DNA from 2 places in the Sulfonitrofixus jiaomeiensis genome. Region 2 is predicted to be linked to the other one. Evidence: riboswitches for the same ligand, from Rfam matches in the RefSeq annotation. Region 2 holds a riboswitch; the other holds the start of a gene.
What was found. Region 2 has a riboswitch for cyclic di-GMP ahead of WCY20_RS08670 (immunoglobulin-like domain-containing protein). Riboswitches for the same ligand answer to the same signal wherever they lie in the genome.
Positions count from the first base shown of each region.

Region 1 (15,580 bases), 210 kb from region 2:
GTAGCCTTTGCTAGAGCCGTAGCCGTAACCGTAGCCATAGCCGTAACCATGGCGTTTGCTCGATTCAATGCCATTAAGAATAAAGCCGAGATTATTGAGGTCATGTTCTTTAGAGAACTTGTCCACATTTTTAAGATAGGCTTTCTTCGAGTAGTTCGCACGTGTCACGATCAAACCGATATCGGCCGTCTTCAGCAGGATCATCGCATCGCTCACCAGACCGATCGGCGGTGTATCAAAAATAATATACGCATACTTTTCCGAGAGTGTTTGAATCAGTTGCTCGAAACCTTCTTTCACCAAAAGCTCCGATGGGTTCGGCGGCTTCGGTCCCGAAGTGATGACATCAACATTTTCCAAGACCTCTTTTTGCAGGGCCTCTTCGAGTGTGTTGCTGCCTGAAAGCACGGAGCTCACACCGATCTTGTTCGTAATATTGAACTCTTCATGCATACGGGAACGACGCATATCCAGATCAAGTATGATCACTTTTTTGCCGGTTGCGGCAATCATCTTGGCCAGTGAAACCGCGATAATTGTCTTGCCTTCACCCGAGATCGAAGAGGTCAATGCAACGATCTTGGATTTTTTGGTACCGCCCACAAACTGCAGGTTCGTACGAAGCACACGCATCGCCTCTTCAAACTGCGAATACCCCCTCTTGTTCTTACGTTGCGGGATAGCACCATAGAGGGGAATAGTGCTGATCTTATCGAAATCCTCAGCTGTTTTAAGGGTATCGTCCAGAAAAGAGCGTAAAAAGGCCGAAGCGACCCCGACGATAAGCCCAAGGATCATCCCCACTAAAATAATAAACAGACGTTTTGGTTTGATAGGGAGCTTCGGCAGCAGTACCGAATCAAGCACACGTGTTTTCGATATGGTCGAGGAGCTTAAGATTGCCGTTTCGGCCCGTTTTTCCAACAGATAATTATAGACTTTCTCGTTGACCGTCGTATTACGCGTCAGGTTCGCCAATCTTCGTTCATTTTCAGGAAGTGCTTCCAGCGAACGTTGATATTTGCTAATATACTGCTGCAGCTTCTGTTTGCGCTCTTCGATGATGCGCAGATCATTCTTCAGTGTATATTTAATCGATGATTTCAAAGTTGATCGTTTCTGTCAGTTTGATCACATCCGGATGCAGTTCGGTGAACTCGACCAGGAGGGATTGACGTGCCATCATGTTCTCTTGAAACTGTTGGATCATCTGCGCCAGTGCCGGATCCGTAGCGCCGGCAGAGCCCAGGCTGATACCGGCGAGATCTTTGCCGGTATTGACGAACTCCTGAACATTCTTCAAGATACTCGATTCGATCTCAAGTGTCTGGAGCCGACTCTCATACTCAGCCATGTTCTGTGCCGTGATCATCGCCTGCTGGCCGGTATCGACAATCGTATGTTTCGCACGGAACTGCTCCAGCTGCCCCTGGGTTCGCTCAACATCCTTGTTGATCTCGGCGATCTGTGCATCGATAAAGGCCAAGGCTCGATCCGCCTCCAGGGTCTTCTCCTCCAGCTCTTGCTGCAGGTAGCGTTCTATCAGGGCGCTGAGCACCTGTTTCGCACGGAGCGCAACGTTGTCTTGAAAAGTGATCTTCAGTATCGAACCATTTTCAGAAGCCAAAGCGGTCGAAAGGCCTTCGTTAATAAACTTGTGCATCGCTTCATTGGGTGTGATCGAAAAGGAATACTCTTTTTCAACCCGGGTCAACGATCTTTTCGATCTTAATACTGAACCACCCGGTGACGATCTCTTCGCCGAATCTATGTATATCTTCGTAAGGTTTCGGTTCATCCGCAGGCGCTTCGATAAAACCAAACTGCCGTAAAAGTCTCTCTCTTATCTCTATATCAGGCGTCATCCTCAGAATGAAACGGTCACTGCCCAGCATATCCATATAAAAACGGGTTCCATTTAAACGCTTATCGAGCGTTTTTGCCGTCACTAAAAATGGGGGAAGCACGATAAAGCTCGACAGTACGGTAATTGCGCTTCGTAAAGTACCGTGTACCGATATCGAGCCCAGCAAGGACCTTCTCCGCAAGGAAACGAGACTGGATAATATACTGCTCATCTTCGAGATTGGCACTATTTCCGGCAAGAGCAAGGGCCATCGTATCACTGTTATCGCCTCTCAAACGAGGATCTTCTCGCTGGAGTTCTATTGTCGTCGCCGCTTCATAGACATTGTGGTGTAAAATAGGCAAAGACGGCCGAACCGATGGTAAAGACGATCATAAAAATAATAATAGAATATTTATACCGGTTGAGCGTGCTGAAGACCTCTTTGAGGTCGATCTCATCTTTATCGATGGTAGGGTATGTGTTCATTACTCTTACCACGCTTTGGCTAGGTAGGTAATGCTTACAAACGGTTCTAACATCGACGCAACCAGCTGAAACGGCGGTGCGATCTCATCAAAGGCGAGCTGACGTCCTTTAGATGCACGCGGCTGTACATAGACGATATCGTTCGGTTTGAGATAAAGACTTGCAATCCTGACGGCCGACATCTGGGTCAGATCGATCGTACGGACCTGTGGGTTGCGCAGGTCCCCGCGGATTACCAGGATACCCCGGCGCTCTGCATAGTCGGTCAGGTCTCCCGAACGGGCGATCGCTTCGATCAGGTTCATCGTACCGTTTGTCACCTGTACTACACCCGGCGTGTTGACCTCGCCTAAAAGAAAGATGCGCTGATTCATGATCTCTACCGTGACATACGGGGTGCGAATGTATTTCTTATACTCTTTCATTAAATACTTCGCCGCCTCGTCTTGCGTATAGCCCTCGATCTTGACACTGCCGATCAGTGGCAGATCCACCGTCCCCTCTCGCGTTACCAAAAGACCTGTCGTCTCATCGGGTACTCTGCCCCCCGTTGGCGTGCCGCGTGAACTTGAACTGATCATCGCCGTCAGCTCGCCCGGACCTGACTGATTATAAACGATGATATTCACACGGTCATTAGGCTGTATCCTGTTCTCGAATACCATCTCATCCTGATACACCTTCTCGTTTACCTCCGTCGGCTCCTCCGAACGCTCGTCGTCCTGAAACAAGGTGTACCTTTTCATACTGCACCCGGAGAAAAAAAAGAGCGCCAAAACGGTGATCAAAATAGTTTGTCTTAACATTTTTTCACTTTGTATTAGTTTCTGCTTTATCTCTATATTCTAACTAAATTATTTGACATTTTGGTAAAGCCTTTGTTCTCTTTGCAAGATTCTTTGAATTTTGACACAGTTGGGAAAAAGCTTTTTTTTTGCTTGATTGCAGCGCTCCAAAAATTATACCGGTATTAATTTTACAAGAGAAAGAGAAAGTGTTCAGAATTACAATCGATCATCTACTTTTCTGTGATGTCAGCAGAGTGAATGACAGGTTTTTAAACAATGCGGCCGTTGAAATGTCAATTGTATTGCGTACCCGAATTGTAATAATATGCATCAGTTTTAAAGACATGTGATCACTGCCCATATCATTCACTCCACACTGGATAGACAATTAAAAAAACAGCAGCAACAGCCTATGGCGAACAAAGATCATCGACGGATTCATATCTTAACGAGAGAAAAGAGTGTATTTTAAACAAAAAGCGTCATGATCACCATCTAATACATTTTCATATCAATGTATAACTTTTTAGCATCGTTTGGATCTTTTCTTTAGAATTGAACATCATGATATCAATAATAGAGAGAAAAGGAACGAACACATCATCAAATTGCTTGTACTCTATAATCTTCGTATCAATAAAGTTCAGTTTCACACCAGCTTTGGCAAAGGTTTCTTTCACATAAAGCGATTGACCACCAATGGCATTGATATAGTGATCAGCATGCAAATACTTATTTATCGCCAATACCTTCTCTTCTCCCTTTAAAGTATGGTCAATTTTCAGTGTTGATGACACCACTATTTCAGTATCTATATCTAAATATTCCGCTACTTTCATGATGGAGTTGTAGGTATAGAAAAACAGGTTTTTTTCATCAAAGCTGAAAATAGATTCGAGCAAAGGAAATACGTCATTAAAATAGGGCGCTTTTTTGTATCCGTTCTCAATTTGACGTAAGATTTTATCTATCTGTTGGGAAGCATGGTCCGCAAGCCTTCTTTCCACGACATCAAGCTGGTAGGAATCTTTTTTCAGAGGAATGCTGAAGAGTGTTTTCTTTCCAAATAACAGAATATTATTCTTGTTAAACCAACCCCCCTTCTCAAACTGGATATTGTCATAAACCACAAACTTGTCCACAGCATCTATCAGCTGCCAGTAACCAATATAGGGAAAAAGATAAGGTTGCATAATAGCGATAGTCATATGGCCACCTTTACTTTATTTAAATGTTCTTTATTCTCAGCAGTTTTATTCTGCTCAGAATTTTTTAGATAAAGACTCACAAGTAATTTAATCATACTCTATCATCGTCTCTGCTTGTGAAGTGTTTCAATGATAATTTTACTTACTGCAGCTTCAATTCCGGAATGCATAGGAACTACCAATATTCTGCCAGCGATGTCTCTAGAGTTTCTCATCACCTGACGAAGTTTTACATAAGGGAGCGTATCCAGCGAAGGATAAAAATATTGACGAGGTGAGACAGCCTCCGCAAGCAGAGCATTCCGGACATTTTCAAGTTCTTCTTCTGATCTCAAAACGATAGGAAAATAGCTGTAACTTTGTGACGCATCTTTAGTAATACGCTGCAACTGCACATAATCCTTCAAATGTGCGGCATAATAATCATGGCTCTTCTTGCGCTGCGCAAGAATGGTATCGATCTCATCCAACACACACAACCCCATTGCCGCTTCCAGTTCATTCATTTTTGCATTAATGCCTAATGTCTTGACTGTGTTTTGATCGTCAAGACCAAAATTTCTAACGATTTTCGCTTTTTCGTACAGGTCATCATCTTTTACAACAATCGCAGCCCCTTCAATCGTATGGAAAAATTTGGTTGCATGAAAACTGATAACAGAGATGTCTCCGTAATTGAGGATGCTCTCATTTTTATACTTAACGTCGAAAGCGTGTGAAGCATCATAAATAACTTTCAAGCTATTCTTTTTTGCGATCCTGTCGATCTCTTCTATCTCGCAGGCATTACCAAACACGTGTACCGGGACGATCGCGGAAGTCTTTACACTCAATGATTTTTCCATTTTTACAGGATCGATATTGAATGTTTCGGGGTCAATGTCTGTAAACACAGGATCCAGCCCCTCCCATTTTATGGAACTGGTGGTTGCCACAAAACTGAAAGGGGTCGTGATCACTTCACCTTTTAGTTGCAAAAGTTTATATGAGAGCTGCAGCGCGGTTGTACCGTTTGAGACGCAAAGAAGGTTTTTGACCCCAAGATGTTTCGCAAGTCTTTTTTCGAGTTCCTGCACCAATGGTCCGTTGTTCGTCAACCATCCGCTTTCATAGACCTTTTCGACATAGTTTAGAAACTTCTGTTTATCAGGGAAATATACTTTTGAAACATTAACCATTATATGCCTTCATGCGTTTTGAAATCCAAGATACAGCTTTTTATCTACGCAACTTTTCGAGAGTTTCAACCACTATTTTGCTCACAGTAGGCTCAACCCCCGAATGCATGGGGATCACAAGGATTCTGCTCGAGATATCCCTCGAAATCGGCATAATCCTGCGCTTTTCAACATACGAAAGCGTATCGAGTGACGGATAAAAATATTGCCGCGGTGCAATATCTTTTTCAAGCAAAGCTGACCGAACTTTGTCCATCTCCTCTTCCGATCTGAAAACAATTGGGAAATAGGTATAACTCTGCGTAGCGTCTTCATTCTTTTTCTGCATTTGAATATAGTCTTTTAGCTGTTTGACATAATATTCCCTGCTTGCTTTACGCTGTTCATGGATAATGGTCTCTTCATCCAGCATACACAGTCCCATCGCCGCTTCAAATTCGTTCATCTTCGCATTTATGCCCAACATTCCCACGGAATCAGGACCGTCTACACCATAACTTCTGACAATTTTTGCTTTTTCATACAAGGCATCATCTTTAATGACAATTGCAGCACCTTCTATGGTATGAAAAATTTTAGTCGCATGGAAACTGATAGCTGAAATATCACCGTAATTCAATATATGTTTATCTTTGTACTTGACATCAAACGCGTGTGAAGCGTCATAAATGACCTTTAAATGATGCTTATCGGCGATTTCATCGATTTTATCAATCTCGCATGCGTTCCCAAAAACATGGCATGGAGCGATAGCACTTGTCTTCTCGGTAATGGCACTTTCAATATTTTGGGGATCAATATTGTAACTCTCGGGATCAATATCCGCAAAAACAGGGGTAAGCCCCTCAGCCGCAATTGAACTCGTCGTCGAAACAAAACTGAAAGGCGTTGTCACTACCTCCCCCTCAAGCTCAAGCAGACGGTAAGCCAGCTGTATTGCAGACGTTCCATTTGAAACACAAAGCAGGTTTTTTACCCCAAGATACTCTTCAAGTCGTTTTTCAAGCTCCTGGACCAATGGCCCGTTATTTGTTAGCCATCCGCTCTCATATATCTTGTCGACGTAGCTTTTATACTTCTCTTTATCCGGTAAATATATTTTAGTAACATGAACCATCAGTTTCTCTCTTTTTTTAGATCTTTAACACTGTATTTTTTCAAATACCATTCCACTGTTTTCACTATCCCGCTTTCAAAATTCTCATCCGCTTTCCACCCAAGTTCGTTCTCGATTTTTGTCGCATCAATAGCATAACGCCTGTCGTGTCCAGCCCTATCTTCTACAAAAGATATTAGTTCATTGTAACTTTTTAATGATAATTTTTCAATCGGGTGCAATTTATCCAGGATTTCACATATTTTATGCACTATGTAATTGTTTGTACGCTCATTACGGCCTCCAATATTGTAAACCTCGCCGCTGTCCCCCTTATGGTAGACCAGATCAATACCTTTGCAGTGATCGAGTACATAGAGCCAGTCGCGGATATTCTCGCCGTCACCGTAAATAGGGATCTGCTCACCGGCAAGCGCCTTTCGAATGATGGTCGGGATCAGCTTCTCATCATGCTGCTTTGGTCCGTAGTTGTTTGAGCAGTTGGTGACAACGGTATTCATCCCATAGGTATGATGGTAGCTGCGCACAATCATATCGCTTCCTGCTTTTGATGCACTGTAGGGAGAATTCGGTGCATAGGGGGTATTTTCCGTAAAAAAGCCTTCCTCTCCCAGTGTTCCATAGACTTCATCTGTGGAGATATGATGAAAACGGCATGTCTCATATCCATCTTTGCAGACAAAAGGACCCGCCATCCAATATTTGTACGCCACATCGATAAGCGTAAATGTACCTTTTATATTTGTCTCAATAAAGACAGCAGGATTTTTGATAGAGTTATCGACATGACTTTCCGCAGCAAAATGGATCACGCCTCGGACATCATACTTTGCAAATAGCTTCTCAACAAGTGCTCGGTCGCAGATGTCGCCTTTGACAAAAGCATAACGCCCATCTTTTTCCACCTCTTTAAGATTGTCAAGGTTACCTGCGTAAGTAAGCAGATCGAGATTAATGATGGTATAGTCAGGATATTTTTCTAAAAAGTAGGGAACAAAGTTAGAACCTATAAACCCTGCGCATCCCGTAACCAGAATCGTCTTCATTGCTTTTCTTTCACCAAACCTATAAGGTACTGCCCGTAACCGCTTTTTTCAAGCGGTTTGGCGATTTCCAAAATCTTTTCTGCATCAATCCATCCGTTATTAAAAGCAATCTCTTCGAGGCATGCGATCATAAAACCCTGGCGGTCTTCAACAGTCTGAACAAAGATTCCAGCATCAAGTAAACTGCTGAGCGTCCCCGTATCCAGCCAGGCAAAGCCCCTTCCAAGCAGGTGCACTTTGAGTTGTTTTCGCTTCAGGTAAGCCTCATTGACAGAGGTTATCTCCAACTCCCCTCTGGGTGATGGCTTGATCTTTTTTGCTATCTCTATGACATCGTTATCATAAAAGTAGAGCCCGGTCACGGCAAAACTGCTTTTTGGATTTTCAGGCTTTTCTTCAATGGAGATGACTTTTCTATTCTTGTCAAATTCAACGACGCCGAAACGTTTTGGGTCCTTGACTTGATACCCGAATATAATCGCACCCTCCTTTAAATTTGCAGAATCTTTCAGCAACGGCGAAAAGGCATGACCATAAAAGATGTTATCGCCTAAAATCAAGCAAACGCTGTCATCGCCTATGAACTCTTCGCCTAAGATAAAGGCCTGGGCCAGTCCGTCCGGAGAGGGCTGTATCTTGTACTGAAGATGAATACCCCACTGACTGCCGTCGCCGAGAAGTTCTTCAAATCGTGACGTATCCTCAGGTGTTGAAATAATCAGTATCTCTTTGATTCCCGCCAACATCAGTACAGAGAGCGGGTAATAGACCATCGGTTTGTCATAGATCGGCAACAGCTGCTTTGAAATTACTTTGGTCATAGGGTAAAGCCGTGTCCCGCTTCCACCGGCAAGTATTATGCCTTTCATTGTACAAACCTCCATCCATAAATCATTTCACTCAAAGGATGACCTAACACCGTACGTTAAGTGATTATCATATATTAACACAAATCTAAACCAACACAATAGAACTTTTCAGAATCAATCCACCTTTCAATCTTTTAATAAACGCATGGAGATCTTTAAACGCATTCCCTGGCCTCTTATAGACCCGTACCCTCACAGTACCATCCAATATCTGCAGGGAGGTTATTCTCATCTGCGGCCCCTTGACAGATAGTCGCGTTTTTTTTGTGAACACCTTCTTCATCCAGTCTGCCGACCGGCATATGTTTTACTGCATCACCGACGCATACACGTTCCAACCTGTAAATCCATAATTTAATCGTCATTGTGCACCATTTTAATTTCATTATCTAAATTCCAAATCAATCAAAAACACTACACGCCAAAAAGATGTAAAACCATCCCTTTTAAAGGCTACCGTTTATAGAAAATACCCATCTAATATGCTGCTTGTTCGCACTTTATAATAATTTTTTACCCTTTTTTTTTGCCGTTTCATATTTCTATCATTTTTATGTTATTATGTGTCAAATCCCAATTTAACGGAGTGTTGACATGAAAACGTTTTACCTAAGTATGTTATTCGCTTTCTTGGTGCTGTCTGGATGCAGTAGCAACAGCAGCAAGAGCAGTAACGACAAACCGACATTAACAGAGTTCAGTGGCAATGTCGCAGAGAGTGCGGCGGTCAGTTCGGTCATCGGGAGTATCACGGTAGATGCCGGGGATTCTTCTATTACTGCCATTGCGCTCAGCGGCACCGGCAGTACGGATTTCAGTGTCGATACCAACGGGACCATCACAGTGGCCAATGCACTTGATTTTGAAACGCAGGCGGACTATAACCTGACGGCAGTAGCCACTAATGCAGGCGGGGAGAGTGACCCGGTCAGTGTGACGATAGCAGTCACTGATGTACCCGATGTTGTCCCGGTTCTGGCAGCATCAACGGCGACAGTAGCAGAGAATACTGCGGCTTCCGCTGTAATTGGCACCGTAACCATCACCAGTTCCGGAGATGCCCCGATCACAGGTATCACCCTGAGCGGCAATGGCGCGGCAGACTTTGCTGTAGCAGCAGACGGTACGATCACCGTCGTCAACGCGCCGGACTTTGAAACGCGGCCGACATATTTGCTGACGGCAGAAGCGGTAAGCAATGCCGGAACCAGCGCTTCGGTTAATGTTACAATAACAGTCACCGATGTCGCCGATGTTGCGCCGATCTTGGCAGCTTCAACTGCGACAGTAATAGAAAATAATACTACCGTTGTTGGCTCTGTAATCGTTACCAGTTCCGGAGATACCGCGATCACGGATATCACTCTTACCGGTACCGGTGCAACTGACTTTGCCGTAGCAACAGACGGTACGATCACCGTCGTCAACGTTCCGGACTTTGAAACGCAGGCTCTCTATAACCTGCAAGCTGTTGCCACCAATGAAGCCGGAGGCAGCGCTCCGGTCGCTGTCACAATCACGGTCACCAATGATGTTGAGTCCGTTCCGGTCATTGAGGCATTTACTGGAAGCATAGCTGAAAACTCTCCAATCGGAACGGTTGTCGGAGACATTAATATTTCCGGTACCGGAGATGCAGGTATCGTTGACTCCATTGCTTTAAGCAGCGCCGACTTTAAAGCAGCAAAAGATGGCACAATTACTGTTGCGGGCGCTCTTGATTATGAAACAACACCATTCTACAGTATGAAGGCGATAGCGACCAATGCTGCCGGAGGCAGTACAGAGGTTGATGTCAACATCACCATTAACAATGTTCCCGATGTCCCGCCGACTCTTCAGCCTTTTACTCTGACAATAGCAGATGGTACTTCCGGTCACATAGGAGATATCAATATATCAGATAGTGGGGAGAGCACTGTCATACACGGCATCAGTCTCACCGGAATAGGTGCTGAGGATTTCACGGTAACACCTGAAGGCAACATCTCCACCACGGGAACTATTGACTATAAAACACGGGCAATATATAAGTTGACGGCTGTAGCAACAAGCGATGCTGGAGACAGCGCAGCAGTCCCTGTGACGATCATGGTTGATATCAAGCGTACTGCACCTGCACCCGAGACCCAGGACTATTTCGGTTCTTCGGTCGCCGTTGATGGTGCCTATGTGGTTGTCGGTGCTGAAGGTAATGCCTCAAAAGCCGGTATGGCTTATGTCCTTTACAAAGACGTAACAGGAACTTACAGCCAAGTGGCTGAGCTCAACGCCAGTGATGCTACACTTGGCGACAAGTTTGGCATATCGGTAGCCATCAGTGGCGATTATGTGGTTGTCGGTGCGCAGCTCGCGGATACTAACGCAACGAATGCCGGTGCGGCCTATGTCTTTAAAAGGAACGCTCCAGATAACAATTATACTGAGATAGCCCTACTCACGGCCTCTGATCCTGCGGCTGATGACCATTTCGGTTTTTCAGTCGCCATCGATGGCGCCTATGTGATCGTCGGTGCCGATAATAAATCTTCTTCTGTCGACCCGGTCGGCCCGTCTACGGGTGCAGCCTATATCTTTAAAAACAATGGAGATGACACCTATACTGAGGTAAACAAGCTCACGGCCTTCGATCACGAACCAAGTGATTATTTTGGGTGGTCAGTTGACATCAACGGAGATCATGCGATAGTCGGCGCCTGGTCAGAAAGTATGGGCGCAGATGCTGTAATTAGTGCCGGAGCGGCCTACGTCTATAAAAAGGATGCCGGTACAGGCCTTTTCAATCATGCAGACAAACTAATGGCTCCTCTTGGCGATGCCCAAGTAGGTGATAATTTCGGTTGGTCAGTGGGTATCGGCGCAAATGGAGAGTATGCAGTTGTCGGTGCCTATCACGACAATGCCAATCAAGACAGTGTCGATAAAAACAATACCGGTGCAGCCTATATCTTTAAAAACAACGGAGATGACACCTATACCCAGACAACAAAACTTGCTGCTTCCGATGCCGTTGCAGATGATCTATTTGGTAGCGCAGTCAGCATTAGCGGAAATTATGTCCTTGTCGGCGCCAAAAGCGAAGATCCGGCCAGCGATATAAACGGCAATCGTGGTGCAGCCTATCTCTTCCAAAATGATGGAACAGGTGTCTTTACAGAAATCCTCAGATTCAAAGCTCATGATACTGGCGCAGGAGACTATTTTGGATATTCAGTAGCCATCAGCGGTTCTGATATGGTTGTTGGTGCCAGATCTTATACCGAAAATATCATTAGCGAAATGGGTACGGTTTACCTTTTCAATTTTGAACTGAAATAAAAAAACCAATGGATTTTAGGGTTTTAAGCTCTAAAATCTATCATTTCAGCCATTTATCAAAACAAATCCATGTCATGATTGGTTGAATTGTCGCAAGACAGCTATAAAACACTCTCTTCACAATTTCTTTACAACAAGACTATCAATAAATCACATTTTTAGTTTTACACTAGTTTTCTCAAATAGCCACTGATGACATCCCATGAATTTAAAAAAGGTGCTGCCGACAATCTTTTATCCCAGGGAAAAAGGACTTTTTTCCCTAGATTTTGTTAGAATAAATACAACTCTACAAGTCAGGCTTTCTCAGGTATATCACAAACGGCCTTTGTGTCTCAATATAACATGCAATGAGCTAAAATGGCGTTCAAGCGCTTGATTGACTAATGTAAACGTTCGCGATAGAAAAACAGTAAAATGGAGAATAAGATGTATAAGGTACAGACACTGAACAAGATTTCACCGCAAGGTTTGGAACTGTTTTCCCGCGAAGACTATGAAGTCGCCAGTGAAATCACACATCCCGATGCAATCGTACTTCGCAGTTTTTCAATGCATGATATGAAACTACCAAAGTCGTTACTTGCCATTGCCAGAGCCGGTGCCGGAACCAACAATATCCCTATCGAAAAATGCTCTGAAAAGGGTATTGTCGTGTTTAACACACCCGGAGCCAACGCCAATGCCGTCAAAGAGCTGGTACTCGCCGGTATGCTGCTCGCTTCACGTGATATTGTAGAGGGTATCGCATGGGTTCATGGCTTAAAAAAAGAGGGTGACAAAGTTCCGGCACTGGTCGAAAAAGGAAAGTCCCAATTTGCAGGTCAGGAGCTCAAAGGCAAAAAGCTCGGGGTCATCGGTCTAGGCGCTATCGGTGTGATCGTGGCCAATGATGCACTCGCATTAGGCATGGACGTTATCGGCTACGACCCCTTTCTCTCTATAGATTCTGCCTGGGAACTCTCACACAATGTACAAAAGGCCACCGGACTTGAGACACTTCTTAGCGATGTTGACTATCTGACCATTCATGTACCGCTGATGGAGAGCACAAAAGAGATGATTGACAGCGAAAAATTTGCCATGATGAAAGACGGCGTCAAAATCATGAATTTTGCACGAGGTGGTTTGATCAATAATGATGCCCTCAAAAACGCCATTGCCTCCGGAAAAGTCTCGGCGTATGTAACAGATTTTCCCAATGGCGACCTGCTCGATATCAAACAGGTCATTCCTATACCCCACCTCGGAGCTTCAACAGGCGAGGCAGAAGACAATTGTGCAGTCATGGCATGCACCCAGGTAAAACATTTTCTTGAAACCGGAAATATCGAGAATTCTGTAAATTTTCCTAACTGTGTACAACCTAGAATAGCAGGCGCAAAAAGAGTGGTTATAGCCAATAAGAATATGCCAAGCATGATCAGTGAGATCACCTCTTTGCTGGCAAAACACAATATCAATATTGCCAACATGCTCAATAAAAGTAAAGGTAACCTGGCCTATAACATCATCGATATAGAAGACGGAAATCTCCCAGAATCAATGATCGAGAAGTTGCTCGCGATCAAGGGTGTTGTTATGGCCAGAATTATCGACTGAGGATTTGTTCAAACAGCGTGCCAGCCTGTCCTCTTCAGTTGCCAAGTCGATTTGCACAGAGATCTCTTTACCCTGTGCTTCTTGTTCAATTTTACTGCACAACATTTTTAAAAAGTCATATAAATGATCGGCAACAAAGCAATATCTATAACATCGCTAAGTCCGAATGAAAAGAGATGCATAAACAGTGTGATCACCCTACTGACAACCAATCTATATCTGTTAAAAACTAAGAAGCACAAGCAAGAGACGTCAAGTTTCATCTATCTAATCTAAATAAGTAATGAATATTTAAGCTATTTTATATAATAATTCTGATTGTTTATGCCAAACCCGTTGTGAAGCGGGGACGGAAAGCTTCAGGTCTCTTTGATTAGAGATAGCTGGGTTGCCTTGTTTTATAAAGAAGATGATTTTACACTTTTTATTATAAAATCAAGCCTTTTCCCTCTGAACCTTATTCCTCACATACATTATTAAATTAACTAGGCCAAACCCGTTGTGAAGCGGGGACGGAAAGCCACGGGTCTTATTTCATTTTTGAAAGAGATGGCTGGGTTGCATTGACATGTATTCTTATTTATGTGGAATAGTAAGCATCTTCTCATCTACCTCCTTTCATCACTGTATCTAAGATAGCCGGGTTACCTCCTCTATAGATTCACATCCCAGGTTTGAATATTAAATTCTTACATGCCTTTTTGCATGAAGGTTTTATTCAAAAACAAGGATGAACTTTTGTACTTATCGACTAAAAAAAGTTTTTTGACATTACTCATCACAGTCGCTTTTCTGACAGGTTGTCAAGAAGATGCCAATCAAACAAGCAGCAGTACTGCACTAGCACCTAAGGTAAAGACAACACTACCACCGGGCTTAGCTAAAAAAACTACTACAGAGACAGAACCTGTTGTTGAAGAGACACTTCCCGTTGTTGAAGAAACTCAACCTGTCGTTGAAGAGACACTTCCCGTTGTTGAAGAAACTCAACCTGTCATTGAAGAGACACTTCCCGTTGTTGAAGAAACTCAACCTGTCGTTGAAGAGACACTTCCCGTTGTTGAAGAGACACTTCCCGTTGTTGAAGAGACACAACCTGTCGTTGAAGAGACGCTACCCGTTGTGGAAGAGACACAACCTGTCGTTGAAGAGACGCTACCTGTAGTGGAAGAGACACAACCTGTCGTTGCAGTATGTGTAGAAGGCGATGCAATGATCGAAGGCCATGTCACTGACAAAGCGACAGGCAGCGGATTAGCCGATGTGCAGATCAATGTGGGCGGATGTGCCACAGCAACCGATGAGAACGGCTATTTTACACTCTCCAACATTGCTGAAACTGAAAACGCCGTTGTCAATTTTGAAAAAGAGGGCTACCTGCTTGGCAGTACACGTATTCAGGTTGATCTCTATGCGGAAGGTACAACCACTGCTTCTTCGAATTATCTCGAGTACGCTATAGGTACCTATACTTCACAATGGAGTTATGACAGCCAGACCGCAGTTGCCGGTGCCCATCTTGACATACCTACTGATGTCTATGCAGATATGTCAGGTAATGCCTATCACGGTACTGTTACTGCAGGATTAAAAATAGTGGATGTCACTACAGAGGAAGGCAAAGAACTGTTTCCAGGTACTTTTGAAGGGAAAAATGTCAATGGGGAGACAGTGTTGTTTAGCTCTTACGGCCTGATCAGCCTATCACTCAAAGATACTGGCGGTAATGCACTAAATCTTGCAGATGGCGCTACAGCAACATTGACATTTGATGCCGTTACCTCTCTAGAAGAGAAGAACATTATTCCGCTATGGTATTATGACTACAGCCAAGGGACCTGGATCGAAGAAGGCTATGCAGAACTCCAGTCGGATGGAACATATGTGGGGAGCATTTCACACGTTGGTACATGGAGTCTAAATATGCCGCTAGAGACGTCGCCTGGCACATACCGCGGCCGAATCGTGTATAGCGATGGAGTCACGGTTAAAGATGCAAGAGTAGCTCTTATCGGACCTAACTGGATGAGAAGCGATTTGTCAACTGATGCTGATGGGCTATTTGAAGTTACCGTCGTTCCCGGTGATGATTTCCAAATTGTAGCTTATAACTATAAAT
Region 1 is NZ_CP147919.1:1,923,082-1,938,661, forward strand. Features, by position in the region: gene WCY20_RS09700 (polysaccharide biosynthesis tyrosine autokinase) at 1-1,107, opposite strand, end outside; gene WCY20_RS09705 (hypothetical protein) at 1,091-1,714, opposite strand; gene WCY20_RS09710 (hypothetical protein) at 1,701-1,901, opposite strand; gene WCY20_RS09715 (hypothetical protein) at 1,927-2,211, opposite strand; gene WCY20_RS09720 (Wzz/FepE/Etk N-terminal domain-containing protein) at 2,183-2,335, opposite strand; gene WCY20_RS09725 (polysaccharide biosynthesis/export family protein) at 2,341-3,141, opposite strand; gene WCY20_RS09730 (WbqC family protein) at 3,630-4,331, opposite strand; gene WCY20_RS09735 (DegT/DnrJ/EryC1/StrS family aminotransferase) at 4,433-5,509, opposite strand; gene WCY20_RS09740 (DegT/DnrJ/EryC1/StrS family aminotransferase) at 5,550-6,626, opposite strand; gene rfbB (dTDP-glucose 4,6-dehydratase) at 6,626-7,672, opposite strand; gene rfbA (glucose-1-phosphate thymidylyltransferase RfbA) at 7,669-8,541, opposite strand; gene WCY20_RS09755 (cadherin domain-containing protein) at 9,136-11,859, shown strand; gene WCY20_RS09760 (phosphoglycerate dehydrogenase) at 12,277-13,461, shown strand; cyclic di-GMP riboswitch class I at 13,778-13,857, shown strand; cyclic di-GMP riboswitch class I at 13,941-14,027, shown strand; gene WCY20_RS09765 (hypothetical protein) at 14,167-15,580, shown strand, end outside.
Region 1: it holds a riboswitch for cyclic di-GMP, as region 2 does, so the genes downstream of both, WCY20_RS09765 (hypothetical protein) here and WCY20_RS08670 (immunoglobulin-like domain-containing protein) in region 2, are expected to answer to the same signal.

Region 2 (15,580 bases):
CTCGACTATAAGACCGCTTCGGAGCTTTTTGACCTGATCGAAAAGTTCGCCGGTTACGGTTTCAACAAATCGCACTCGGCGGCCTATGCGATGGTCACCTTTCAGACGGCGTGGCTGAAGACCTACTATCCGCAGGAGTTCATGGCGGCACTGCTCACCTCGGAGAAGGACAATACGGACAAGATTGTCAAGTATATCGATGAGGTCAAGCGCATGGGTATCGAACTCTCGCCTCCCGATATCAACCATTCGCAGCTGGAGTTCTCGGCGATCGAGAAAGACGGTCAGGATGTCATCCTTTTCGGGCTCGGCGCGATCAAAGGCGTCGGAGAAGCGGCCGTCCAGTCCATTCTGGAGGTTCGTGAGAACGGCGAGTTCAGTTCAATGCAGGACTTTGTCAACCGCATCGAGCCGCAGAAGGTCAACAAGAGGGTGCTCGAGTCGATTACGAAATCGGGCGGTTTTGATGCTTTCGGACTCTCCCGCCGTGCGATCCTTGGGCAGATGGACCTGATTATCCAGACAGCGAAAGATGCTTCACAGGCGAAGAAAAATGCAATCGGCAGTCTCTTCGGTGATGATGAGGAGATCTCTACCGTTGAGCTTACCCTGAAAGACGAGGCGGAGTTCGGGCTCAAAGAGATACTGGATTTTGAGAAAGATACGCTGGGCTTTTACGTTTCGGGCCACCCGCTCGATGATTTCCGCGAGCGCATCGATGCACTTACATACACGCTCTCTTCCGATATCGACAACATCACCGACGGTTCGACGGCGATCTTTATCGGGAAAGTCGAAGAGATCACCAAGAAGATCTCCAAGAAGGGCAACCAGTTCGGTATCGTCAACCTGATGGACTTTCACGGCAATATCGAGATGATGCTCTTCAGTGATAAACTCGATCAGCTCGAAGGGATGAATCTGAATGACCCGGTTGCATTTAAAGTCAAAGTGACCCATACTGAGCAGTTTACCCGCATGAGTGTTTTGAAGATTTTTACCCTGGACGAAGTCAAAAAAGAGGCAAAAAAGGTGGTGACAAAGATCGTTGAGAAGCCGCCTGAAATGTTGAAACTTCGCCTGCGTATGGACAAGAGCACGGAATTGCTCGAAGAGCTTTACCGTCTGGTCCGGCGTTATCCGGGCAACCGCCCGCTTCAGCTCAACATTGTCTCAAAATTGCAGAATGTTGTGATCGATTCTGCGATAAGGGTGGACAGCAAAGTACTCGACGAACTGGCACATTTCGAAGCAGTGGATGTGGCGTAAAGTATAAATCAATGTATCGTTGACAGGATAAAATTTTCGCTTTTTAAACCTTGTTTACAAAAAGGTAACATTTACATAAGCTTTGGCAGTCTTTGTATCGCTCGATGTGCAAAAAACTTGAGTATGCTTCATCGTGTAGTCTATTTGCATGATTTCCATCAACTTAGATGATTCACTAGGAACGTGTGTTGGGTATACCGAAAAGTTAGAAAATACCGTTTCTATTCCCTTTCCTCAATCGTCCCGGATCAGTCTGGGCAGAGATTTCCTGGAGAATTCATTTTTTTCAGCACGATTTTTTTGACGGACAGGAATTCTTCCTCATTTTTCGGTTGGTAGTAGGCGATGTAGCTGACGTATGTCAGCAATGCATGCTTTAAGCCTGTATATGACCGGAAAATTACCTGTACAAGCAGTTCTTTCAGTGCGTCGTTTATCGTTGCAAGGGTATTGTATAAGAAAAAGAATGCGGTGCGGGATACTTATGCATGTTCGGAGGGCAAACGACACTGAGAGAATTTTGAATTGAACTCAATCTGAACCGACACGATATTGTTGAGGTTATGATTAGTCAGTACTATATGGCACATAATTATGAGATAAGCCTTCAGTAGGAGTTTAAATACTTTAAAGATGGCCGTGTTATTCTCACCGAAGAGAAAAGTGTGCTTGAATTTTAGGAAAAAATGTTAATTTCGGCAAATACAATTCCAGCTCTGACTCCGGATAAGCATTATTCAAACATTTATTCAAAACGGCTCTGTTGATAGAATATGTTCACTTTTTATTTTATTAGATCGGGTCAATTGACTTGTCTTTTATATCGAGATTTGTATTAGATTACTTTACTTTGATTTTTATATGTGATATCATGTTCTTAACTGCAATAAAGCCAAACTGTCTGTGAGGGCAGGACGGAAAGCTAAGGACCTCCAGAAGAACGCCTGGCTACTCAGCAACTATCATACATTAAATGTCGTTTTGAAATGCTGGCTAGAAGTCATCTGTTCAAAATTCATCTATTCTAAAATATTGGAAGGATGAGACAATGAAACGTGTATTTTTTATTGCGCTTTTTATGGTTAAGTTCCTGTATGCTGCTGAGATCATCGTTGACAATCATGATTCGGGCTTCAGCACGACCGGTTCCTGGTCCGAGTCCGGGGCGCCGGATGAGTATGCCGACAGTTCTGTTTTCAGCAGAACCATCGGCAGCAGCGCGACCTGGACACCCGTTCTGCCGGAGGCAGACTACTATGAGGTTTATGTATGGTATACCGGTTCTACCGTCTATGATCGTGATACAGACGCCAGCTATACGGTCAATCATGCCGGGGGTTCTACGCCGATAGGGATTGATCAGAATCAGGGTTCGGGAGACTGGGTTTTACTGGGCACCTTCTCATTCAATGCGGGCACCAGTGGCAATGTTACCCTTGTGCGTGATGTGGAAACGGGAGGCACCAGCGCCGATGCTGTCAGGTTTGTGTCTCAGGGCGGTGTGCCTACAAACCATGCTCCGGTAGTAAATGCGGGTTCCGATCAGACGATCACGCTGCCTGCAGGTGCCAGCCTGAACGGTACGGTGACCGATGACGGTCTTCCTGCTCCTTATACGGTCGTGTGGACACAGGTCAGTGGTCCCGGGACCGTAACATTCAGCAATGCCGCTGCGGAAGATACGACAGTCAGCTTCAGCCAGGATGGAACTTATGTGCTCAGGCTGAGTGCAGATGATACAGAACTGCAGGGATATGATGATATAGAAATTACAGTCAATCCGGCTGCAGGCAGTGGCGCGATCATCGTTGACAATCATGATTCGGGCTTCAGCACGACCGGTTCCTGGTCCGAGTCCGGGGCGCCGGATGAGTATGCCGACAGTTCTGTTTTCAGCAGAACCATCGGCAGCAGCGCGACCTGGACACCCGTTCTGCCGGAGGCAGACTACTATGAGGTTTATGTATGGTATACCGGTTCTACCGTCTATGATCGTGATACAGACGCCAGCTATACGGTCAATCATGCCGGGGGTTCTACGCCGATAGGGATTGATCAGAATCAGGGTTCGGGAGACTGGGTTTTACTGGGCACCTTCTCATTCAATGCGGGCACCAGTGGCAATGTTACCCTTGTGCGTGATGTGGAAACGGGAGGCACCAGCGCCGATGCTGTCAGGTTTGTGTCTCAGGGCGGTGTGCCTACAAACCATGCTCCGGTAGTAAATGCGGGTTCCGATCAGACGATCACGCTGCCTGCAGGTGCCAGCCTGAACGGTACGGTGACCGATGACGGTCTTCCTGCTCCTTATACGGTCGTGTGGACACAGGTCAGTGGTCCCGGGACCGTAACATTCAGCAATGCCGCTGCGGAAGATACGACAGTCAGCTTCAGCCAGGATGGAACTTATGTGCTCAGGCTGAGTGCAGATGATACAGAACTGCAGGGATATGATGATATAGAAATTACAGTCAATCCGGCTGCAGGCAGTGGCGCGATCATCGTTGACAATCATGATTCGGGCTTCAGCACGACCGGTTCCTGGTCCGAGTCCGGGGCGCCGGATGAGTATGCCGACAGTTCTGTTTTCAGCAGAACCATCGGCAGCAGCGCGACCTGGACACCCGTTCTGCCGGAGGCAGACTACTATGAGGTTTATGTATGGTATACCGGTTCTACCGTCTATGATCGTGATACAGACGCCAGCTATACGGTCAATCATGCCGGGGGTTCTACGCCGATAGGGATTGATCAGAATCAGGGTTCGGGAGACTGGGTTTTACTGGGCACCTTCTCATTCAATGCGGGCACCAGTGGCAATGTTACCCTTGTGCGTGATGTGGAAACGGGAGGCACCAGCGCCGATGCTGTCAGGTTTGTATCGCTGGGCGGTGTACCTGATACTACGTTTCCTATCATCACGATTATAGGGGATAACCCTTTAAATCTGCAGCTGGGCGACACCTTTAGCGATCCGGGGGCCACGGCGCATGATAATATCGACGGTGATGTTACGGCATCCATACAGACAAGCGACGATGTCAACATCTCTGTTGTCGGAACCTATAGTGTTAACTACACGGTTGGTGATACAGCAGGCAATATTACAACTGCTGTCCGTACCGTTGTGGTCAGTGATCCGACAGCAGATACAACACCTCCCGTCGTTACGATTATAGGGGATAATCCTTTAAATCTGCAGCTGGGCGACACCTTTAGCGATCCGGGGGCCACGGCGCATGATAATATCGACGGTGATGTTACGGCATCCATACAGACAAGCGACGATGTCGACACCTCTATCGTCGGAACCTATAGTGTTACCTACACGGTTGGTGATACAGCAGGCAATATTGCAACTGCTGTCCGTACCGTTGTGGTCAGTGATGGCGATTTTCAGGTCATTGAACTTAATGAACTCGAAGCTGACACTCCTAGAACAGAGGATGATTTTGGATACGACGTGGCCATTAATGGGGAGTATGCTGTTGTTGGTGCTCGGCTTGCGGATGTAGGCGGTGTTGGTAATGTCGGTGCGGCATATGTTTATAAAAAAAATATTAACGGGCATTATATTCGGATTGCCGAATTGACATCCGACGATGGTGCAGAAGGCGACTATTTTGGTAATTCGGTAGCTATTGAGGGGGATTATGTGGTAGTCGGCGCAATGGGCGAAGACAATAATAATAGCAGTGCATCTTTTGACAGCGGGGCTTTATATGTATTCAAAAAAGACGCTTCGGACAACTACACGCAGATAGCCAAGCTTGTTGCGAATGATGGCGCCGTCTATGATCATTTGGGTTGGGTGGTTGACATAAGCGGCAATTATATTGTTGCAGGTGCGGACAATGCATACGTAGGAAGTTCATGTTGTGCGGGTGCTGCCTATGTCTTTAAAAATGACGGCCTGGATCACTATACGCAGGTAGATAAGCTTACCGCTTCGGATGCCACAGCTGGTGACTACTTCGGTTATTCCGTATCTGTCAGCGGGGAGTATATTACCGTCGGTGCCTTTTACGAACATGCCCTAGGTATCAACAATGCCGGATCAGCCTATATCTTCAAAAAGGATTCCGCAGCAGATACGTTCAACGAAGTGGCGAAAATCCATGCCGACGACGCGGAAGCGGGGGACCTGTTCGGACGCTCGATCGACATTGACGGGGATTATGTGGTCGTCGGTGCCTGGTACGAAGATCCCAACGGGGTAACAAATGCCGGTTCAGCTTACGTCTTTAAAAACGACGGCGGCGACAGTTTCAATCAAGTAGCCAAGCTCAGCGCCGATGATGCCGGAGGGAATGACCAGTTCGGAATCTCGGTGGCCATAGACGGGGGATATGTCATTGTCGGTGCCCATCATGCAAATTCGGCTTACCTTTTTCAAAATGACGGGACGGATAATTACCTTCAGATGGCCAAGATCGACGTATCCGGAGGTTATTTTGGAAAATCAGTAGATATTAGCGGAATGGATATTGTCGTAGGCGCCAACACTGCTTATCCGACTTCATCACCGGATGCTGGTTCGGCCTATTCGTTTACGATTTTACCGTAACAAGACGCTAATTGCACCTTCAGGTTCCATTAGCGCATAATGTAAATAGACTGGTGATCCATTTTGGTTCAGTATGTGATCCCGAACACTGATTTTAAAATATGCAATTAAATATAGTAGCAGGCGTTAAAGCTTGCCCTGACCGCTGGCATAGTGTATTGCCTCGCATTGATTGGTTATCTGAAAATCCTACGAACTAGTGGTATTATTAGGTTTGTTTATCAAAATGTTATCAATTTGTTATGTTTATGTTCCAAATAAAGCTATATATCAGGAATACCGATTGATAATGTAAATGATTGATTTATGATAAATTATTATAAATGTAGATTAATTATAACAAGAAGGAATAAATTGTGATAAGAGTCAGTACATCTATTCTAACGACTGTTTTACTGGGGTTCCTGACGACCGCCGGGCATTGTAAGAGTATCACAGAAGGACCATATATCGGTTTGGGACTGGGATACTCAATGGCGGATATTGACAGTGAAACTATTAAAGAAGGGTTTTGCGGCGGGGATTGTGTCTCTTACACCGACGATGAAAACAGTTTTGGTTTCAAGGTGTTCGGCGGGTATCTGTTTAACGAGTATTTTGCAGTGGAAGGAGGTTATGCCAATCTGGGTGAATTTACCTATAAGGCGGTATCGACAACCAATTCCACGAAGGGCTCATATAAGCCACAAGGAGTCAATATAGACCTTCTTTTCCTTCTACCGCTGTATGATGAGTCGTTCTCTTTGACAGCGCGGGGCGGGCTGCTTTACTCTTGGTTAAAAGAGGATTATTCGAATGCAGGAGATTTTACGAAAAACGAGCTGGGCTTCAAATACGGTCTCGGCTTTCAATATGACCTTGCTCCGGCATGGGGCCTTCGCGGAGAGTGGGAAGACTATCATATGAAAGAGTCGCTTGCCGGCGGTGCAGATATCCACCTCTTTTCTGTCGGTTTGGTATACCGTTTTGGAATCGAAGAAAAAGCAGTGCCCGAACCGGAACCTGTTGTGGTCATCAAAGAGGTGAAAGTTGCCGCTGAGCCGATTGTCATTACCACACCGCCACCGCCCGCCGAGCGTATTGTGTTCGCATCGGATGCACTTTTCGATTTTGATCAGGCAAAACTGGTTCCACAAGGTAAAGCGATGCTTGCGGAACTCGTTAAGAATATTAATGAAAACGATCGGCTGATCATCACAGGACACACAGACGATGTTGGGGAGGAAGACTATAATCTAGAACTTTCTTACCAACGTGCAAATTCCGTTAGAAATTTTCTGATTATCAAGGGGATCTCCCCGCTGCAGATGGAGATCATCGCCAAAGGTGAAAGTGAGCCGATCGCAGATAACAGTACGGAAGAAGGTCGTGCGGCAAACAGACGCGTAGATATTAGCATTATCACAGCGACAAAGTAAAAGGAGATTTCGATGAATTTTTCGGTACAAAATATAAAAGAGATTGTTTTGGGTCTGATCCTTAGCACCGTATTTGTGCTGTCAGGATGTGACTCAGAAGACAGACTACTGGGAGGAACTGGACTTGGTAACGAGCCATATGTCGTCTCAACAAGCCCGACACAGGGAATGTCAAACGTAGATGTTAATGCGTCTATTATGATTGTTTTCAGTAAAGAGTTGGACCCCGCATCGATCAATGATACAACATTTTATGTAACGGAAGGCAATAATACTGTGCATGTTGGGGGTACGATCATGCATGACAAAAATACCATTTACTTCACGTTTGATGCCGAGATGCTTCCGTATACGGAATACAGAGCTGTCGTTACGCGTCAAGTAACAGATTTGAATGGTCTGCACCCAATCAGTACCTACACATTATTATTTGTCTCTGGCAGCAACGGAGACAGTGATGGTGACGGACTTAAGGACCCGAACGACAACTGCCCGAACGTAAGCAATCCTGATCAGACTGATACCGATAATGACGGCATCGGCGATGCTTGTGACAGTAACACGGACACTGATAATGACGGTATAGAAGATGGAATTGACAACTGTCTTCTTATACTAAACCCGGATCAGGCGGACACCGATGGTGACGGTGCAGGGGACGCCTGTGACACTGATGATGACAATGATGGAATTCTGGACAACAGCGATAACTGTATTGTGACTATCAATCCAGATCAAGCTGACACCGACGGTGATGGTGCGGGGAATGCCTGTGACAATGATGATGATGGAGACAGTATCGAAGACAGTGCCGACAACTGTATATTAGTGTCCAATCCGGACCAGGCCGATACCGACGGTGACGGTGCTGGAGATGCCTGTGATACAGATGATGACAATGACGGTATTCTGGACGGAAGTGATAACTGTGTCTTGATTCCCAATCCCGATCAGACTGACAGTGACGGAGACGGCATAGGTAACAGCTGCGATACTGATGATGATAACGATGGTATTCTCGATGTAAATGATAACTGTATAATCACAGCAAATCCAGGTCAGGAAGATGGAGATGGTGATGGTGTAGGGGACGCCTGTGACAGCAACACCGACAGTGATGGCGACGGGATCGATGACGGTAACGACAACTGTCTTCTGATTCCAAACCCGCTGCAAGAGGACAGTGACCTGGATGGTATCGGTGACGCCTGTGATAATGACAATGACAATGACGGGGTAGTTGACAGTGAGGACAACTGTCCGCTCGTACCAAATGCCGACCAGATTGACAGTGACGGTGACGGCACGGGAGATGTGTGTGATAACACAGCCAATTTGGTGGGACTCTGTGGTAGTAATGCCGAGGCTATTATTAACTTAGGAAATGATCGGGCATCTGTAGAAAGCAGCGCTGGCGGTTTGCTTTGTACGCTGTTGGGGATTTTGTGCCCTAGCATTGAGGGTGATGCCGATCTTGTTGATGCGGATGCCGAAACAGCAGCAGAAGTTACGACACTGCTTGAATTGGCCGGTTCTGCTGTTATACTTGTCAAAGATGAAGATGAAGTCCACACGGGAGGAAGCACGGTCGGATTTGTGGTGCAAGACACGGGGGATTTGCTTACGGTCAATCTAGTCGACAACCTTACCATCAAGACCTATTTAAACGGGGTGCTGCAAGAAGATGTGAGCGGCAGTTCACTGCTGACTTTAGACCTGCTTGGTTTGAACGGGACAGGGAAAGCTTACTACAGCTTCAATTCAAGCAAAGATTTTGACAGTGTGGAGTTAAGTATATCCGGTCTTGCTGATGTCATTGAGACGATAAAAGTTTATGGTGTCTGCGTATACTGATCTCGTCCTTTGTGAAGCTGCAGAACATTGCAGTTTTCACTTATGCTCTCTACCTCATTTTGAAACAGTGCCGAAATAAAAACAGGATTTCATGGACTCTTACAGTGGATTGCTCTGTAATACGTTAAAATTTGATCATACGTCTACAAAGCGTAGATATAAAAAAATATATAATATATTATGTAGATTGATCGGATTTAAGGGAAACAGAGATGATGACAACAGATGAATTCAATGAAGGACTTTTAGGCTTTTTAGACGCTTCACCGACCCCGTTCCATACGACGCGCAATATGGCGATGATGTGTGAGAATGCCGGTTTTATCAAACTGGAAGAGACAGAGAAGTGGGCACTTGTAAAAGGCCAGAAATATTATGTGACACGTAATGACTCCTCTATCATCGCCTTTACCTACCCGGGAGATGACGATTATGTGATGATGGGGGCGCATACCGACTCGCCGAACCTGAAGTTGAAACCTTCACCGGTCATTGAGAAAAACGGTTTAGTTCAGCTGGGCGTCGAACCTTATGGCGGACTTCTGATGAACCCGTGGTTTGACCGTGACCTCAGTATTGCAGGCCGTGTTGCCTATAAAGACACCACAGGTCGAATCAAAGAGGCGCTTGTGAATATGCAGAAGGCGATCGCTATTATCCCGTCACTTGCGATTCATCTTGACGATAAAGCCAACAAAGAGCGCACCGTCAATGCACAGACGGACATCGTCCCTATCATTACAAGCGGTGCGTTTGATTTTAGCGAGTGGATCAAAGCAGCGTTGAAACATGAAGGATATGATGACTTTGCAAGTCTGCTTTCGCATGAACTTAGCCTCTACGATACGCAAAAAGCCGCCTTTGTCGGACTGCAGGATGACTTTATCGCCTCTGCACGTCTGGACAATCTCTTAAGCTGCTATGTCAGCTTATTGACGATCTGCAGCGTTCACCCCTCACGGCCATACCTGATGGTCTGCAGCGATCATGAAGAGGTGGGCAGCGAGAGCACTTCCGGGGCAGCCGGCAGCTTTCTGGAAAGCGTGCTCCGCCGTATGACGGCTGATTTTGAAAGTTATACCCGGCTTACGCGCAAATCGGTCATGATCTCGTGTGACAATGCACATGCGGTCCATCCCAACTATGCAGGCAAACATGATGACAACCATGCGCCGCGTATCAACAACGGGGTTGTCGTCAAGGTCAATGCCAACCAGCGTTACGCCTCAAACTCGCGAACCATCTCAAGGGTTTCGCTGGCCGCAGAAAGTCAAGATATTAAACTCCAGGAGTTTGTGACCCGTTCGGACATGGGGTGCGGCTCTACAATCGGTCCGATCACGGCGACACGACTCGGCATCGACACCATCGATGTCGGGCTACCGACCTTTGCAATGCACTCTATACGAGAGCTTGCGGGAAACAAGGATGCTCATCAGCTTTATCGAATACTGTTGGCCTTGCAGCAATAAAATGCACTTTTAAGTGACGGTTTTTTCCTTTGACTGTACCAGGATAACCGTCATCATGATCAAGGCGATCAGTACGGCAATGGAAGCGATCGCCAGATAGGGGTCGATTGTTTCCAACAGCACATAATTGCCATAAAGCAGAAACAGGCCGATACCAAGGAAAATTGATGAGGCATGATGGACATAAAACTGTACCCTGGCCAGTGTTGAACCGCTGTCGGAGATCCAGAGCTTGTGACACAATCCGTAGATAAAAGAGACGACAAAACCTACCAGCATTATGTGGGCATGCGTGACCAGCTGCCCGTGATCCTGCGACGCCGCCATATAGATACCCAGCAGCAAACCGATGATAGCATAGCCGAAGGCTGACAATACATAGCTTCTGTCCATGATATCCTCCTATAAAGCAAAGTTATATAATCACTATAGAACGCTATGTCTTAATAAGCTATGGTATTGATAGGGGAGAATATTTCTTAAGTATTATCTGTAATTCGGTTCTGCCGAGGTTAAAAAGGGTAAAAATTCAAAACAGTAAGGTATATTTCCATCTGATTTCGGCCCGATATTCTCGGACGTAATACTATTTATACATTTTTGTAGTATGATTATTGTACACCATTCAAGGAGTTGACCATGAAAAAGTTCTCTATCGTTTTAAGTACATTGTTACTGGGCGCTGCGGTCTACGCGGCTGATTTTTCGTCAAAAAGTACGGATGAACTGTTGAATATGCGCGGTACGTTGACCACTGAGCAGGAGCGTACCCAGTTGCATAATGAGCTAAAGATCCGTGAAAAGACAATGACACAGGATCAGCTGAAAAAGTTTCAGACCTATCCGCCGGAGAACCGTGTACGCAAGTATCAAAACAAGGGACAAGGCCCAGGTATGGGTCAAGGTCAAGGCATGGGTCAGGGACAAGGTATGGGAGGCGGTAAAAACCGCTGATCATTCTGATCGCATCTGCTAGCCATTCCCAGGTTTAACCTGGGAATGAATATTTGCCACTTTGCCAAAACTTTTTGACATCAATAAACTTTATTTCTGCAGAGCAATGTTTCATGTTCACATGTCTCAAACGATCTAATTTCTCAGAATAGTCATTATTCACAGCTTTAGCCCCTCTGTTATAACTTCCTTTCATTTTTCAATCTTATGCTCTGTCAATAAATACAACCTGAGTTTAGGTCAATACGATATAGGGATTTATGCTGATCCGGGGAATGAAGAAGCTTCTGGTCATGATCAATGCAGAGGGCCTCTCTCCTTCAGGCGCTCTTTGATAATGTGGAGTGCTGCGACAGATATATCGATCAGGGTGATGTCACCGAACCCTTTTTCAAGTAGGTGGTCGGCGCCGCATCCGATGTGATGAATGAATGTTTCGGTGCGGCCATAATGTACTGAAGAAGTGTACACAATATTTCCAGAACCGCTTGATACCAACCGACCTTTCTCGTATCTGTTGTCCGGTAGATAACTTCCCAGCGGTCACTGCGTGTTGGCATTGTTCTCTTTCTGACAACGTTGTTGTAATTTTTGGGTATAGTATCTTTTTTCGGGTAATCCGTTACTTATTGAGCGGTGCTCCTTACCAGCGCCGCTGCTATTACGCGATAACGCGCAGCCATCAATAGATGCCCGATTTACCCGGCGCCAAAATCCCTTTAGGATCGAGTGCCCGCTTTATCTTTTGAAATACATTGTGAATTTCAGGACCATACGTTTCAGCAACCAGATCCATAAATCCACTGCTTGTCCGATATACACCGTAACCCTGTTGCGCAAATGCATCTACCAATTCAGCGTAACAGTCATGTGCGCGCTGCATCTCTTCTGGATCATTTCGGTTATAGAGCAGGTCGATAATATGGTGCATGTCCCGCCAACCGACGATAAACTCGGCGACATAATCGAAGCCGTATTTATTCATAATCTTTTTAGCCAGTGCCGATTGGTTAAGGGTGTGTTTTCCTTCCGCCGGCGATACCGGGGCAAACCACATACTTCCGCCGCCGCCTCTCCAGTTATAGAGGCCAAACTCCTGGAGTGTCATATAGCCGCGCATCAAGTCGGCACGATATTTGAATATCGGGTCATCACCCATCTCTTTGGATGTCAGGAATTTATGGTTTTTAAAGTTGGCATTGATGACCGACTGGATGATTTTCCAGTTCAACTCATTCGCTTCTTCGGTGCCGTACAAGGCCGCATAAACGTTCCACGTACCCATTCCTGTGTCTTTTTTGATCTTTTCGATCTCCTCTTCCGTGATGGAACGGTTTCCGTCAACATAGTCGGAACGGCTGACAACACCTGCTGCTTCATAAAGCGTACTGGCGATCGTGAAAGCATTTGGAATAATGTTTGCGATACGAAGCGGTCGAAGAACTTCGACGACTTTTTCAACATCTTCAACTGTGTCCAATGTAATACAGAACGGTTTGAATGCCGGCGGTTCAGGCATAAGCCACATTCCCATTTCAACGCAGATACCATAGTTGCTCTGTGTAAAGATACCGTCCAGCGACGGTCCGTAGCCCCATTTGAAAACGGATGAACTGGTAGAGTTCTTGATGCCGCCCATACCGGTTTTAAAGGATGAACCGTCCGCCAATACGATCTCCATTCCGCACTGCATCATGAAGTGTTCGCCGTATGGCGTATAACCGACACCCCGGTCCATTGTATTGCCGACCGGACTTGCAATGGCACTCGGGGCCGGGCAGGAGAGCCATAGTTTGTACCCTTTTTCCTGAATGTAGTCAAAGAGTTGCTGGTAGGTAACACCCGGTTCAAGTACGGCATAACAGAGGTCGGGATTCACCTCGATGATCTTATTCATTTTGTGAAGATCAAGGATGACAGTTCCGGGCTTTGCCGGTGCAGCGGTACCGTATCCCATATTTTTACCGGTTGAAAACGTCCAGACGGGGATGACGTACTTGTTACATACCCTGACAATGGCGATAACTTCTTCTTTTGTCGAGGCCTGCAACGCCAGTGAAGGCATATGATCTTCGATCTTGACTGCCATCATGATTTTTTTGTAAGGGGCTATCTCCTCATCGCCGATCAGTACGTTATCGGCACCCAGGATTTTTACAAATTCTTCAATTGCTTTATTCATTGTTTCAAGAGAAACGGTTTCAGGTAATGCCGTAAGTTTCTTACTCATTTAATGCTCCTTTAGGCTTTAATTACAAACGATACGAAAGCGTTTTTCGTTGTGTGATTGGAAACAAAGTCAATCTGCTTTGCAACGGACAGCGTGTTGTGCGGGCCGAGAGTGTGGTACGATGAAAGCGCCGTTCCGTATTGGCCGTTCGCGATCGAGGAAAATGTATCAAATGCTTTTTTTACGGAGATACTTGCAAATGAGTTTTCTGTGTGACTGGTTCCGTTATGCGACGGGGTGTGTGCCGCTTCTGAAACAATCTTTGCCTTATGTGCTGCTGCGACATGGTGTAAAAGTGTAAAATCGCTATGCACTAGCAAACCACAGAACAGGGTACCCCGGTTTTCTTTCATTGCAGCCGACAGGATATGGAGATTTTTCAATCTGTCTGAGCCAAGAACGACGACGTCATCCACTTTGGTGGAGACGGCGTTGACGTACCCTGTCTCATATGCCGCTTCAGAGACAACCGCTATCTTTTTTTTAGTCGAACCGATACCGAATCCGGCCGCCGATAAAGGGATGCACATCGCGGCTACAGCTGCTGCAGACCCTTGAAGAAATGTTCTTCGAATCATCTGTTCTCTCCCTATTTTTCTGTTAAAGTGATTGTGCCGTCGGCCAGTTTTGTTGCCAAATCCTTCAATACCGCATCATCGATCTCTGATTTTCTAAAAGCAGGCATTGCGTTACTTCCATGTCTGACGGTGTACATAATCCCCTTCGCCCGTGCTTCGATCCCTGCTTGATCATCCATTTTTGTAAATATCGTATGGGGGGCGGTTTTTAGTGTATGACAGTGGGCACATACCTTCTGGTAGGCATGCTCTCCATTCTTAAATGCAAAGTTTTTCCCTAATTCCACCGCAAAGATGGAAGGTGTCACCAATAATAGACCTAAAGCCAACTTCTTCATGTAACCTCCTGGTAAATTTTGAACAAAACAAATATAAAATAAAAAAATCGCATAAAAATCGCATCTAAAGCGTAATGGGACAATTCGGCGTTAAATAGCGTAAAATTGACGATTGACGCTTCGTATAAGGTAAAATAATGCAATGTAAGTGTACAAATTGATTAAAAATGAGAGGAAGATTGTTGATACCCAGACGAGAGAGCGCACTCCTAAAAATATCAAATGAAAATCGGGTCAAACTTCAGGCATTGGGATTCGCTGTTGCCGGGGTGCTCGGCGTTGCTATCGTAGACAGGCTCTCGATGAATCTGGTTCATTCTGGAAATGACAATTTCGGACTGCCGTTTTTACTCGGGGTTGTCTTTTTTGTTCTCAGTGCACTTTTTCTCTATGTACTTCTCAGACGGACGGCCCTGGTCGCGGAAGATGCCCTGGTCAAACTTTCCAAATATCAGCAAAAAGAGAAAGAGAATCTTCAACTTTTTAACTTTGCCCTCGATAACAGTGCCGATGCGATTTATTGGTTTACCTTTGACACCCGTTTCTTTTACGTCAACGATGCGGCTTGTAAAATGTTGGGGTACAGCAAAGAAGAGCTGTTACAGATGAAACTAAGCGATATCGATTCCGATTACAATAAAAATACGGAAAAATTTTTAGAGCAGATCAAGCAGAAACAGTTTATCTGTTTTGAGAGCAGGCAGACGAGAAAAGACGGCAGTACCTTGCCGGTTTCCGTCTCAACGAACTACTTTCGTAACGGTGAAAAAGAGTTCATCTGTGCCTTCGGTCGGGATATAACCGAGCAGAAAGAGAGACGAAGAATTATTACCGCGCAGAATATGGCGTTGAAAAACTCGCTTCAGGATAAAGAAGTTCTTATCAAAGAGATACACCATC
Region 2 is NZ_CP147919.1:1,716,267-1,731,846, reverse strand. Features, by position in the region: gene dnaE (DNA polymerase III subunit alpha) at 1-1,269, shown strand, start outside; cyclic di-GMP riboswitch class I at 2,151-2,225, shown strand; gene WCY20_RS08670 (immunoglobulin-like domain-containing protein) at 2,318-5,836, shown strand; gene WCY20_RS08665 (outer membrane beta-barrel protein) at 6,193-7,254, shown strand; gene WCY20_RS08660 (thrombospondin type 3 repeat-containing protein) at 7,267-9,108, shown strand; gene WCY20_RS08655 (M18 family aminopeptidase) at 9,321-10,580, shown strand; gene WCY20_RS08650 (TonB-dependent receptor) at 10,590-10,973, opposite strand; gene WCY20_RS08645 (DUF1104 domain-containing protein) at 11,220-11,534, shown strand; gene WCY20_RS08640 (hypothetical protein) at 11,900-12,094, opposite strand; gene WCY20_RS08635 (FAD-binding oxidoreductase) at 12,217-13,764, opposite strand; gene WCY20_RS08630 (hypothetical protein) at 13,776-14,342, opposite strand; gene WCY20_RS08625 (cytochrome c) at 14,354-14,680, opposite strand; gene WCY20_RS08620 (histidine kinase dimerization/phosphoacceptor domain -containing protein) at 14,863-15,580, shown strand, end outside.